Regions from separate parts of the Burkholderia sp. NRF60-BP8 genome, predicted to be linked through region 2. Evidence: predicted binding sites of a transcription regulator. Region 2 holds the regulator's gene; each other region holds the start of a gene.
What was found. Region 2 encodes HrcA, which represses chaperone genes, less so after heat shock. Its sites were predicted from a motif close to TTAGCACTCNNNNNNNNNGAGTGCTAA; they were not measured.
Positions count from the first base shown of each region.

Region 1 (4,510 bases), 130 kb from region 2:
GCACGCGTTCGCGGGGCTCGCGGCCGGGCTGCTGATCGGTGTCGCGCTGCATGCCGGCTGGACGGCGTTCGACCGCGAACCGGCGTTCGCCGCGCGCGCCGACGTCGCATACGCCGTGTACGCCGCCGACCGCGAGCATCCGGTGGAAGTCGGTGCGGCCGATCCCGCGCGGCTCGCCGCGTGGCTGTCGGCGCGCGTCGGCCGGCCGGTGCGCGCACCGTCGCTCGACGAATACGGTTACGCGCTGCTGGGCGGCCGGGTGCTGCCCGGCGACGCGGGGCCGGCCGCGCAGCTCATGTACCAGCGCGCGGACGGCGCGCGCGTGACGCTGTACATGAGCGCATACGATGCGCGGCGCCTCGCGCCGCAGGCGATGTCGGCCGGCGGACGATACACGTATTTCTGGTCGGATCGCGGCATGGGTTATGCGCTGTCCGGCCGCGGCGACGAACGGCGCCTGCGCGAGCTCGCGATCGACGCATGCGGTGCGCTGGGCGGCCCGACCGACGCATGGAAGGGATGACGCGCGGCGCTCGCAGGGAGCAAGCGATGAAGAGGTCGATGATGAAGGCGCTCGGGCTGGCAGCGTTCCTGGCGGGCACGACGCTTGCACGAGCGGAAGGCGACCCGCCCGTGCGCGTGCCGGTCGACGCCGATGGCGTGCAGCGCGTGGCGATCGTCGGCGGCAGCTATTTCTTCCGGCCGAACCACGTGATCGTGCGCGCGCACGTGCCGGTCGAGCTGACCGTGTCGGCCGAGCCCGGCGTGGTGCCGCACAGCTTCGAAATCGACGCGCCGCAGGCCGGCATCGCGGTACGCACCGAGCTCGGCACGACGCCGAGGACGTTTCGTTTCACGCCGCTGCAGCCGGGGCGATTCGCCTACTATTGCACGCACCGGCTGCTGTTTTTCAGAAGCCATCGCGAGCGCGGGATGGAAGGCGTGCTCGATGTCGAGGCGGCGCCGTGATCGCCGCGTTGCTGGCCGCGAGCCTGATAGGAGCGAGCATGACAGCCGATCCCGTGACCGTCGCGCAGGCGCATTTCGACCACGTCCGCTCGTACCGCGCGACGATTCGCTCGTCGGCGCGCGACGGCGAGCACACCGAAATCCGCTACGCGTACCTGAAACCGGGCTTCGTCCGGATGGATTTCGTGTCGCCGCATCGCGGCGCGGTGCTCGCGTACGATCCCGGCGACGGCAAGGTGCGGTTGCGCCCGTTCGGCACGCACGCGCCGCCCGCGCTGACGTTGTCGCCGTCCAATCCGCTCGTGCGCGACCGCACCGGCCACCGGGTCGACCGCTCGGACGTCGGCGAACTGCTGCGCAACGTCCATGCGCTGCAGCAGGGCGGCGCGACGGTGACCGAAGGCGAGGAGGCCGTCGGCGGCCGGACCGCGCTGCGCGTGCTGGTCACGGGCGCGCCTGCGCACGCGGTCGACGGCGTGCATCGCTACCGGCTGTGGCTCGACGCCGCGGACGGTTTTCCGCTGAAGGTCGTCAGCTACGCGGACGGCGACGACGTGCCGCTCGAAACCGTGACGCTCGACGACGTGGAGATCGACGTCGCGTTTCCCGAGCGTTTCTTCGCGCCCTGACGGCGCGCCGATCCGCGTTCCTGACGCGCATGCCGGAGGCTGCATGGCGGAGTACCGGTTTTCGACGATCTGGCGGGTGGATGCGCCGCTCGCGGCGGTCTGGGATGCGATCTACCAGGTCGATCGCTGGCCCGACTGGTGGAAGGGCGCCGTGCGCACCGTCGAGCTCGAGCATGGCGACGCGCGCGGCGTCGGCGCGCTGCACCGGTATACGTGGAAGGGCGCGCTGCCGTACCGGCTGACCTTCGACATGCGCGTGCGGCGCGTCGAGCGGCCGCATGTGCTCGAAGGCCGTGCGAGCGGCGCGATCGAGGGCGACGGACGCTGGTCGTTCGCCGCCGACGGCGCGCGCACCGTCGTGCGCTACGACTGGCACATTTGCACGCACGGCTGGATGAACTGGCTGGAGCCGCTCGCACGGCCGCTGTTCCGATGGAATCACGACGTCGTGATGCGCGAAGGCGCGAAGGGGCTCGCGCGGCGGCTGGGCGCGGCCGTCGAGACGGACGGCCGGACCTTCCGGCCGCTGTCGGGCGCGGACTGTGCCGATGCGTGAGGCGCGCAAGGATTGACGCGGCGACGCACGCGAACGAACGCGTCGCGGCGGATGAAATCGGCGCCCGCACGGTTTTTTCGCTGCGATGTCGCCGGTCTCAGGAACTCCGGGCTTACCCGGTGTCCAATCGGGGCTGGATGAGGTTGGCGGGTTGCACGGGGCCGTCCGTCGCGACGATTGAGGTCTTCAGATTATTGTTTTTAAAAGGTTTTTTGTTGTGTTTCCGTGTTTTTCCACCGTCCCGCCGCGTCGAAAATTCCCCCGGTTCCCCTTCTTGAATTTGTCAAAACCCGTCCATATAATTAGCACTCGCTGCACGAGAGTGCTAACAATTCTCTGCCGGGCGACGAGCCGGGCAGTTTCCCTAAGCGTTCTTCAATCTCAGTCAAGAGAGGAGTGAATATGAACCTTCGTCCTTTGCACGATCGCGTGATCGTCAAGCGCCTGGATCAGGAAACCAAGACCGCCTCGGGCATCGTGATCCCCGACGCCGCTGCTGAAAAGCCGGATCAGGGCGAAGTCCTGGCCATCGGCCCGGGCAAGCGCGACGACAAGGGCGCGCCGATCGCACTCGACGTGAAGGTCGGCGATCGTGTCCTGTTCGGCAAGTACGCAGGCCAGACCGTGAAGGTCGACGGCCAGGAACTGCTGGTCATGCGCGAAGAAGACATCATGGCCGTTGTCAACGCCAAGTAAGCGTCCTCCGACGGTACATATTCCCAAGAATTCAAGGAGTTAAAGATGGCAGCTAAAGACGTCGTATTCGGCGATTCCGCCCGTTCGAAGATGGTCGAAGGCGTGAACATTCTCGCCAACGCAGTCAAGGTCACGCTGGGTCCGAAGGGCCGCAACGTCGTGCTCGAGCGCAGCTTCGGCGGCCCGACGGTCACCAAGGACGGTGTGTCGGTCGCGAAGGAAATCGAGCTGAAGGACAAGCTCCAGAACATGGGCGCGCAAATGGTCAAGGAAGTCGCTTCCAAGACCAGCGACAACGCAGGCGACGGTACGACGACGGCAACCGTGCTCGCGCAATCGATCGTTCGCGAAGGCATGAAGTACGTCGCGTCGGGCATGAACCCGATGGACCTGAAGCGCGGCATCGACAAGGCCGTCGCAGCGGCCGTCGAAGAGCTGAAGAAGATCAGCAAGCCGTGCACGACCAACAAGGAAATCGCACAGGTCGGCTCGATCTCGGCGAACAGCGATTCGTCGATCGGCGATCGCATCGCTGAAGCGATGGACAAGGTCGGCAAGGAAGGCGTCATCACCGTCGAAGACGGCAAGTCGCTGGCCGACGAACTCGACGTCGTCGAAGGCATGCAATTCGACCGCGGCTACCTGTCGCCGTACTTCATCAACAACCCGGACAAGCAAGTCGCCGTCCTCGAGAACCCGTTCGTGCTGCTGCACGACAAGAAGGTGTCGAACATCCGCGATCTGCTGCCGGTGCTCGAGCAAGTCGCGAAGGCAGGCCGTCCGCTGCTGATCATCGCCGAAGACGTCGAAGGCGAAGCGCTCGCAACGCTGGTCGTCAACAACATCCGCGGCATCCTGAAGACCGTTGCGGTCAAGGCGCCGGGCTTCGGCGACCGTCGCAAGGCAATGCTGGAAGACATCGCGATCCTGACCGGCGGTCAGGTCGTCGCGGAAGAAACCGGCCTCACGCTCGAGAAGGCAACGCTGGCAGAACTGGGCCAGGCGAAGCGCATCGAAGTGGGCAAGGAAAACACGACGATCATCGACGGCGCAGGCGAAGCCGTGAACATCGAAGCGCGCGTCAAGCAGATCCGCACGCAAATCGAAGAAGCGACGTCGGACTACGACCGCGAGAAGCTGCAAGAGCGCGTGGCGAAGCTGGCCGGCGGTGTTGCGGTGATCAAGGTCGGCGCTGCGACCGAAGTCGAAATGAAGGAAAAGAAGGCACGCGTCGAAGACGCGCTGCACGCAACCCGCGCTGCCGTTGAAGAAGGCATCGTCCCGGGCGGCGGCGTCGCGCTGATCCGTGCACGCACCGCGATCGCAGGCCTGACCGGCGTGAACGCCGACCAGAACGCCGGCATCAAGATCGTGCTGCGCGCGATGGAAGAGCCGCTGCGCCAGATCGTCACGAACGGCGGCGAAGAAGCCAGCGTCGTGGTGGCGGCGGTTGCTGCAGGCAAGGGCAACTACGGCTACAACGCAGCGACGGGCGAGTACGTCGACATGGTCGAAGCCGGCGTCGTCGACCCGACCAAGGTCACGCGCACCGCACTGCAGAACGCAGCTTCGGTTGCAGGCCTGCTGCTGACGACGGACGCAGCCGTCGCAGAACTGCCGAAGGAAGACGCACCGATGCCGGGCGGCATGCCGGGCGGCA
Region 1 covers NZ_CP013373.1:850,478-854,987, forward strand. The annotation lists gene WS54_RS17095 (anti-sigma factor family protein) at 1-523, shown strand, start outside; gene WS54_RS17100 (hypothetical protein) at 550-969, shown strand; gene WS54_RS17105 (LolA family protein) at 966-1,598, shown strand; gene WS54_RS17110 (SRPBCC family protein) at 1,642-2,154, shown strand; gene groES (co-chaperone GroES) at 2,557-2,850, shown strand; gene groL (chaperonin GroEL) at 2,896-4,510, shown strand, end outside.
Region 1: a site for HrcA is predicted at 2,457-2,483, ahead of groES (co-chaperone GroES). Genes of this name have one in related genera too.

Region 2 (4,510 bases):
GCGACGCCGAGCTGATCCGCAATACCGGCAACATCGCGTTGCTGCGCGAAGTCGCGCGCTTCGGACTGATGGGCGAGGACGAGGCCGAGCGCGTCGGCGCGGCGTACCGTAAATATCGGAAGCTGCAGCACAAGCTGCGGCTCGACGGGATGGAGAAGGCGCGCGTCGATCCGGCGGTGGTGGCGGACGAGCGCGCGGCCGTGACGGCGCTGTGGACGCGTGTGTTCGGCGCGGTTGAAACGGGCGTTTGAACGAAAGCGGAAAGCGGGGCGGGCGCGGCATCGATCCGCCTACCGCCCCGAGCCGAATGGGCGAGCCCGTTCGACTCGAGCGGGACAGGCGGCGGCAATGTCAGGCCGCCAGCATTTCCTTCGCGTGCTTGCGCGTGGTGGCCGTGATTTCGAGCCCGCCGAGCATCCGCGCGACCTCCTCGATCCGGCTGGCGCGGTCGAGCGCAACCACGGTCGATACCGTGCCGCCGCGTTCGTCGGCGCCCTTCGCCACCTGGAAATGATGGTCGCCGCGCGCGGCGACCTGCGGCAGGTGCGTCACGCACAACACCTGGCGGTCGCGCCCGAGCTGGTGCAGCAGGCGGCCGACCACTTCGGCGACGCCGCCGCCGATTCCCGTATCGACTTCGTCGAAGATCAGCGTCGGCGTCGGGCTCGCCGCGCTGGCGATCACCGCGAGCGCGAGACTGATCCGCGCGAGTTCGCCGCCCGACGCGACCTTCGCGAGCGGCCGCAGCGGCACGCCCGGGTGACCGGCCACGCGGAATTCGACCTGCTCGAGCCCGTGCGGGCCGCCGTCTGCGAGCGGCACGAGCGCGACTTCGAAGCTTCCGCCCGCCATCGACAATTCCTGCATGCCGGCCGTGACGGCCGCGCCGAGCGCCTTGGCCGCCTGCGCGCGCGCCTTCGACAGGCGTTTGGCGTCGGCGAGATAGGCTTCCCGCGCCTTGGCCTGCGCCGCCTCGAGCGCGCCGAGATCGGCGGCCGCGTCGAGCGCGGCGAGTTGCGCGCGGCGCGCCGCATGCTCTTCGTGCAGCGTGTCGGGCGGCAGCCGGAACTTGCGGGCGGTCGAGTGCAGCGCGTCGAGACGCGTTTCGACCTGCGCGAGCCGCTCGGGGTCGAGATCGACGCGCTGTGCATAGTGCGACAGCGAATAGACGGCTTCCTGCAACTGGATCTCGGCCGGCTCCAGCGACGCGAGCGCATCGCCGAGCGCGGTGTCGTAGTCGGCCAGGCCGCGCAGCTTCGACACGATCGCGCCGAGCTGCGCGAGCATCGCGTCGTCGGACTCGGACAGCGCGTTGAGCGCGCCGCGTACGCCTTCGATCAGGTTCGCCGAATGCGACAGGCGCTTGTGTTCGTTGCTGACTTCGTCCCACTCGCCGGCTTGCGGCGCGAGCTTGTCGAGTTCGGCGAGCTGCCATGCGAGCTTTTCGCGTTCGAGCTGCAGCTCGCGCTCGTGCGCCTTCGCGGCGTCGATCGCCTGCGTCGCGTCGCGCCACACGCGCCACGCGCGCGCGACGTTCGCGGCATCGGCGACGAGCCCCGCGTGCGTGTCGAACAGCTCGCGCTGCGCGTCGGGCCGCATCAGCAACTGATGCGCGTGCTGGCCGTGGATGTCGACGAGCATCTCGCCGAGCTCGCGCAGTTGCGCGAGCGTCGCGCTGGTGCCGTTGATGAAGGCGCGCGAGCGGCCGTTCGCGTCGATCACGCGGCGCAGCATCACGGTGTCCTCGGCGTCGAACGCGTGCTCGTCGAGCCAACGCGCGACGCGGTCGTGCGGCGTGAATTCGGCCGTGATGTCGGCGCGGCCGCAGCCGGTGCGCACGACGCTCGCGTCGGCGCGTTCGCCGAGCGCGAGGGCGAGGGCGTCGATCAGGATCGATTTGCCGGCGCCGGTTTCGCCGGAAAAGACGGAAAAGCCGCTGTCGAATTCGAGATCGAGCGCGGCGACGATGACGAAGTCGCGGATCGAGAGGTGGCGGAGCATGGTGTCGGGCGGAGCGGCGTCAGGACGCCTTGTCGTCTTCGTTCGATGCGTGTTCGTTCCAGTGCAGCTTCTTGCGCAGCGTCGTGTAGTAGCTGTAGCCGATCGGATGCAGGAACGGCACCGTGTGCTTCGAGCGGCGCACCTCGATCGTATCGTTCAGTTCGAGCGACGTGAACGACTGCATGTCGAAGTTCACGTTGACGTCGCGGCCGCCGACGATCTGGATCGCGATCTTCGAATCGTCGGGCAGCACGATCGGCCGGTTCGACAGCGCGTGCGGCGCGATCGGCACGAGCACGATGCCCGCCAGTTGCGGATGGAGGATCGGGCCGGCCGACGACAGCGCATACGCGGTCGAGCCGGTGGGCGTCGCGACGATCAGGCCGTCCGAGCGCTGGTTGTACATGTAGCGGCCGTCGACCGACGCGCGCAGCTCGACCATCCCGGAGAAGCCGCTGCGGTTCACGACGACGTCGTTGAACGCGAGCGCGTGGTAGATCGGTTCGCCGTCGCGCACGATCCGCGCCTCGAGCAGCGAGCGCTCCTCGCGCTCGAACTTGCCGGCCAGCATCACGGGCACGAGCGCCTGCATGTCGGATGCCGCGATGTCGGTGATGAAACCGAGCCGCCCGTGGTTGATCCCGATCAGCGGGGTCCGGTAGGGCGCAAGCTGGCGGCCGATGCCGAGCATCGTGCCGTCGCCGCCGAGCACGATCGCCACGTCCGCTCGCGCCCCGATTTCGGCCGGCGTGAGCGCCGGGTACCCGGCGATGCCGATTTCGCGTGCTGTCTCGCCTTCGAACACGACCTCGCAGCCGAGCGTGGCGATGCTGTCGGCCAGCGTGGCGAGCGGCTCGGCGATGCCGGGCGTGTTGCTCCGGCCGACGAGCGCGACAGTGTTGAACTGATTACCGGTTTTCATGCCGGCATTACACCATAGCTCGTTGACGAAAAGAACCGGCTGTGCGCCGACGGGGCCGGATCGGGCCGGCCCGCGCAATGGTGGTCGACGCCACTCGCCGCGCTCGCGCGGTTGCGCTAAAATTTTCCACCATGCTAGATCCTCGCGCACGAACCCTCCTGAAAACCCTGATCGAACGGTATATCGCCGACGGTCAGCCGGTCGGATCGCGCACGTTGTCCCGTTACTCCGGGCTCGAGCTGAGCCCGGCGACGATCCGCAACGTGATGTCCGACCTGGAGGAGCTCGGCCTCGTGTCGAGTCCGCACACGTCGGCCGGCCGGGTGCCGACGCCGCGCGGCTACCGGCTGTTCGTCGATACGATGCTGACGGTCGAGGCGCCGATCGACGCCGAGGCCGTCGCGCGCCAGGTGCAGAACACGCTGCAGGCCGGCGAGCCGCAGCAGCGGGTGGTCGCCGCCGCCGCGAGCGTGCTGTCGAACCTGTCGCAGTTCGCGGGTGTCGTGCTGACGCCGCGCCGCAGCCACGTGTTCAAGCAGATCGAGTTCATGCGCCTGTCCGACAAGCGCATCCTGCTGATCATCGTCACGCCCGAGGGCGACGTGCAGAACCGCATGCTCGCGACGCCGCGCGACTATTCGCCGTCGCAGCTGACCGAGGCGTCCAACTACATCAATGCGCATTTCGCCGGGCTGTCGTTCGACGAGGTGCGCCGCCGCCTGCGCGACGAGATCGACCAGCTGCGCGGCGACATGACGACGCTGATGCACGCGGCCGTGACGGCCAGCACCGAGGTGCCCGACACCGAGGACACCGTGCTGATTTCCGGCGAGCGCAACCTGCTCGAAGTGGCGGATCTGTCGTCCGACATGGCGCGGCTGCGCAAGCTGTTCGACGTATTCGACCAAAAGACGGGCCTCCTGCAACTGCTCGACGTGTCGAGCCACGCCCAGGGCGTGCAGATCTTCATCGGCGGCGAATCGACGCTCGTGCCGATCGAGGAAATGAGCGTCGTCACCGCGCCGTACGAGGTGAACGGGCAGATCGTCGGCACGCTCGGCGTGATCGGCCCGACCCGGATGGCGTACAACCGCGTGATACCGATCGTCGACATCACCGCGCGCCTGCTGTCGCTCACGCTGAGCCAGCAATAGCCAGCAATAACCGGCGATCGCCGGCCCGATCCCGCCCCGCTATCGTGCCGTGCCGCCGCTTGTGGCGACAGTCGGCCGAACGGCACGGGGCGGCCCGCTATAATTGAGGGCCGTCCGGTCCCGTGCCTCGAGCACGTCCTTGCCCATGCGTTTCGATCTCGAGCCGCCTTCGAACATCGCGGCCGCCCATCGCATCGGTGTGCTGCTGATCAATCTCGGCACGCCCGACGCGCCCACGCCGCGCGCGGTGCGGCGCTACCTGGCCGAATTCCTGTCGGATCCACGGGTCGTCGAAATCCCGCAGGCCGTCTGGCAGGTGCTGCTGCGCACGCTGATCCTGCCGCTGCGCGGCCGTGCCTCCGCGAAGAAATACGCGGCCGTCTGGATGCCCGAGGGCTCGCCGCTGCGCGTGTACACCGAGCGTCAGACCGAC
Region 2 covers NZ_CP013373.1:719,971-724,480, forward strand. The annotation lists gene glnE (bifunctional [glutamate--ammonia ligase]-adenylyl-L-tyrosine phosphorylase/[glutamate--ammonia-ligase] adenylyltransferase) at 1-251, shown strand, start outside; gene recN (DNA repair protein RecN) at 352-2,001, opposite strand; gene WS54_RS16500 (NAD kinase) at 2,021-2,923, opposite strand; gene hrcA (heat-inducible transcriptional repressor HrcA) at 3,055-4,077, shown strand; gene hemH (ferrochelatase) at 4,223-4,510, shown strand, end outside.

Region 3 (4,510 bases), on a different replicon from region 2:
GCGGCTTCTTCAGGAATCCGTCGCTGGCCGCGATGGACGCCTGGAACGCCGCGTCGAGCCGCCCCGTCACGAGATCCGCGTAGACCTGGTCCTGGTTCGGGTAGGACACGATCTGCACGCCGGCCCGCTGCCAGTTCGCGATCGCATAGTCGGCCTGCGCGGAGCCCTGCTCGACGCCGATCCGCTTGCCCTTCAGCGATTCGGCCGTCGGCAGCAGCGGCGAACCCCTGCGCGCGATCAGCCGCGCAGGCGCGTTCGAGATCCGGTTCGTGAACGCGATCTGCTGCATCCGCTTCGGCGTGATCGTCATCGACGACGCGATCACGTCGAACTTGCGCGCGAGCAGCCCGGGGATCATCCCGTCGAAACTCGACTCGACCCACACGCAGCGCGCCTTCAGTTCCGCGCACAGCGCATTCGTGATGTCGATCCCGAACCCGGTCAGCGTACCGTCCGGCAGCTTGTACTCGAGCGGCGGGTAGGTCGGATCGACCGCGAGCCGAATCTCCTTGCCCGCCCAGTCGCCCGCATGTGCGGCCCCTGCCGCCAGCGCCATCGAGAGCGCCGCCATCCACTGCTTCATTGCCGTCTCCTTGTGTAGATCGTGAATCGAATTCGTCCGGCGCATCGGGCACCGGCTCGCCGCGTACGCAGCATGCGCCGCGTCACGCGAGATATCGCTCCGCCAGCGCGACCCAATAGCTCGCGCCCGTCGCGAGACATGCATCGTTGAAGTCGTAGCCGGGGTGGTGCAGCCCGCATCCGGTCGCGCCATCGCCGTTGCCGTCGCCGTTGCCGATCGACAGGTAGCTGCCCGGGCACGCGTTCAGCATGAACGCGAAGTCCTCGCTCGCCGCGATCGGCCGCAACTGCGGAATCAGCGCGCCGTCGCCGCCCCATTCGCGCGCGACGTCGCGAGCGAATGCCGTTTCCGCCGCGTGATTGACGAGCACCGGATAGGTGTGCCGGTAGTCGATCTCGGCCGTCGCGCCATAACTCGCGGCCTGCCCGTGCACGATCTCGCGGATGCGCCGCTCGAGCAGCGCGCGCACGTCCGGCGACAGCGCGCGCACGCTCAGTTCGAGCTCCGCGTGCGGCGGAATCACGTTCGACGCGGCGCCCGCATGGATCGCGCCCGCCGTGACGATCGCCAGCTCCTGCGGATTCACGTTGCGCGACACGATCGTCTGCAGCGCCATCACGATCGATGCGCAGACCACCACCGGATCGACCGTCGTGTGCGGCGCGGCGCCGTGCCCGCCCCGGCCCATCACGCGCACGCGCACCTCGTCGGCCGACGCCATCGCCGGGCCGTCGCAGAAGCCGAGCACGCCGGCCGGCAACCCCGGCACGTTGTGCATCGCGAACACCGCGTCGCACGGGAACCGCGTGAACAGCCCGTCGTCGAGCATGCGCTTCGCGCCGCCGAGCCCTTCCTCCGCCGGCTGAAAGATCAGGTTCAGCGTGCCCGTGAAACGCGCGCGCGCCGCGATGCAGCACGCGGCGGCGAGCAGCATCGCCGTATGGCCGTCGTGGCCGCACGCGTGCATCACGCCGTCGTGCCGGCTCGCATGCGGCAGCCCGGTCGTCTCGCGGATCGGCAACGCGTCCATGTCCGCGCGCAACCCGAGCCGCTTGCCGGCGCCGCGCGCCAGCGTGCCGACCACGCCGGTGCCGCCGAGGCCGCGCTCCACCCGATAACCCCATGTTGTCAGGTGCTCGGCGACGAGATCGCCGGTCGCGCGCTCCTCGAAGCCGAGCTCGGGATGCGCGTGCAGCCGGCGGCGCAGCGCGATCATCTCGGCTTCGATCGCTGCCATTTCGGGAAAAATTCGTGTTTGGCCCAACCCCGATACTCCTTCGCTACGTTCCGGTTGTCGACCGCCGGAGGGCGGATCGTGACGGGATCGTATGCAGCGAAAATCCGGCCGACCAGCCGCGGTTTCGTTATGATGACAACCTTTCGTTGTCGGGTATCGCACCATGAAACTGCATCAGTTGCAGGCGCTCGTCGCGAGCGCAGAGGCCGGCAGCATCCGGGGCGCGGCGCGCATGCTCGGGCTGTCGCAGGCGGCCGTCACGCGCGCGTTGCGCGAGCTGGAGGCAAGCGAGCGCCTGCCGCTGCTCGTGCGCGCGCCGGAGGGCATCGGCTTTACCGAATACGGGAAAACCTTGCTCACCCATGCGAAGCTCGTGCTGAAACAACTGGAGCACGCGCAGAGCGATCTCGAACGGCTGCGCGGGCGCGTCGAGGGGCGGCTGAGCGTCGGCGTCACGCCATGGCTCACCATGACGTTCCTCGCGGAAACGGTGCTGCGTTTTCGAGAACGGATGCCCGACGTGCGTCTCGAACTCTACGAAGCGTTGATCGCCGTCGCGCAGCCGCTGCTGCGCGACGGCACCATGGATTTCGCGCTCGGGCACGTGCAGCCGGGCAGCGCGCAGGAATTCGCGTTCGAGCCGATGCTGCGTTACGAGACCTCGGTGATGGTGCGCGCCGGCCACCCGCGCGAACGCGCGCGATCGATCCACGATCTGCTCGACAACGATTGGGTGCTGAATTTCGCGGCGGACGGCCAGGCGGCGCTCGTCGACTACCTGTTCACGCGCCACGGCGCGCAGATCGACGAGCGGCGCATCGTGCGCGCGCAATCGGTCGCGATGCTGCAGACGATGCTCGAGCAGGCCGACATGTGCACGTGGTGCCCGACGATTCTCGCCGCCGTGCCGCCGTTCGGCGAGCGGATGCGCGCGCTGTCGCTGAAGGAGACCTTCGAGCCGCGCGAGCTCGGCATCGTCACGCGCCGCAGCAGCACGCTGAGCGAGGCCGCGCGCTGCTTCATCGACTGCCTGCTGCAGGTCGTCCGGCGGCACGCGCGCTCCGCGCGCAAGGACGATCTCGCGCTGTTCAAGACCGTGTCGCTGCTGATCTGACGCGCCCGCGTCGCGCGTTGCGCGTTGCGTCCGGCGACGGTCTCCATGCCGCAGAGCCGGACCCGTTCCCAAAGCGCATTCGCGCAAATGCTTTTCCGAATCCGTTATTGGATCGCGCCGGCGCGCATTTCTATACTCGTCAGCACTCTCTGTTAAAGAGTGCCAGCCCATTTCGACAGAACAGCACAGGACGAAAATATGAGCCTACGCCCCTTGCACGATCGCGTGATCGTGAAGCGACTCGATCAGGAAACCACCACCGCATCGGGCATCGTGATTCCCGATAGCGCGGCCGAAAAGCCAGACCAGGGCGAAGTGATCGCCGTCGGCCCCGGCCGCAAGGACGCGGACGGCCAGCGCATCGTGCCCGACCTGCAGGTCGGCGAGCGCGTGCTGTTCGGCAAGTACGCGGGGCAAGCCGTCAAGGTGGACGGCAACGAGTTTCTCGTGCTGCGCGAGGAAGACATCGTCGCGGTCGTCAATCAATAACGGAGCACAATCATGGCAGCGAAGGAAATCATTTTCAGCGACGTCGCACGTGCGAAGCTGACCGAAGGCGTCAACATTCTCGCGAACGCGGTGAAGGTCACGCTCGGGCCGAAAGGCCGCAACGTCGTGCTCGAACGCAGCTTCGGTGCGCCCGTCGTCACGAAGGACGGCGTGTCGGTCGCGAAGGAAATCGAACTCGCGGACAAGCTGCAGAACATCGGCGCGCAACTCGTGAAGGAAGTCGCGTCGCGCACCAGCGACGCGGCCGGCGACGGCACGACGACGGCCACCGTGCTCGCGCAGGCGATCGTCCGCGAAGGCCAGAAATACGTCGCGGCCGGGCTCAATCCGCTCGACCTGAAGCGCGGCATCGACAAGGCCGTCGCATCGGCCGTCGACGAATTGAAGAAGATCAGCAAGCCGACCACCACCAGCAAGGAAATCGCGCAGGTGGCGACGATTTCCGCGAACGGCGAGGAGTCGATCGGCCAGCGCATTGCCGAAGCGATCGACCGCGTCGGCAAGGAAGGCGTGATCACCGTCGAGGACGGCAAGTCGCTCGCCGACGAGCTCGACGTCGTCGAGGGGCTGCAATTCGACCGCGGTTACCTGTCGCCGTATTTCATCAACAATCCGGACAAGCAGATCGCCGAGATCGAAAGCCCGTACATCCTCCTGCACGACAAGAAGATCTCGAACATCCGCGACCTGCTGCCGGTGCTCGAGCAGGTCGCCAAGTCGGGCCGACCGCTGCTGATCATCGCGGAAGACGTCGAAGGCGAAGCGCTCGCGACGCTCGTCGTGAACAACATCCGCGGCATCCTGAAGACGGTCGCGGTCAAGGCGCCGGGCTTCGGCGATCGGCGCAAGGCGCTGCTGGAGGACATCGCGATTCTCACCAGCGGCCAGGTGATCGCCGAGGAAACCGGCTTGACGCTCGAGAAGGCCACGCTCGCCGACCTGGGCCAGGCGAAGCGCATCGAGGTCGGCAAGGAAAACACCACCGTGATCGACGGCGCGGGCGATGCGAAGAACATCGAAGCGCGCGTGAAGCAGATCCGCGTGCAGATCGACGAGGCGACGTCCG
Region 3 covers NZ_CP013372.1:492,454-496,963, reverse strand. The annotation lists gene WS54_RS02285 (ABC transporter substrate-binding protein) at 1-583, opposite strand, end outside; gene WS54_RS02280 (M20 aminoacylase family protein) at 666-1,820, opposite strand; gene WS54_RS02275 (LysR substrate-binding domain-containing protein) at 1,984-2,934, shown strand; gene WS54_RS02270 (co-chaperone GroES) at 3,133-3,423, shown strand; gene groL (chaperonin GroEL) at 3,436-4,510, shown strand, end outside.
Region 3: a site for HrcA is predicted at 3,074-3,100, ahead of WS54_RS02270 (co-chaperone GroES). Genes of this name have one in related genera too.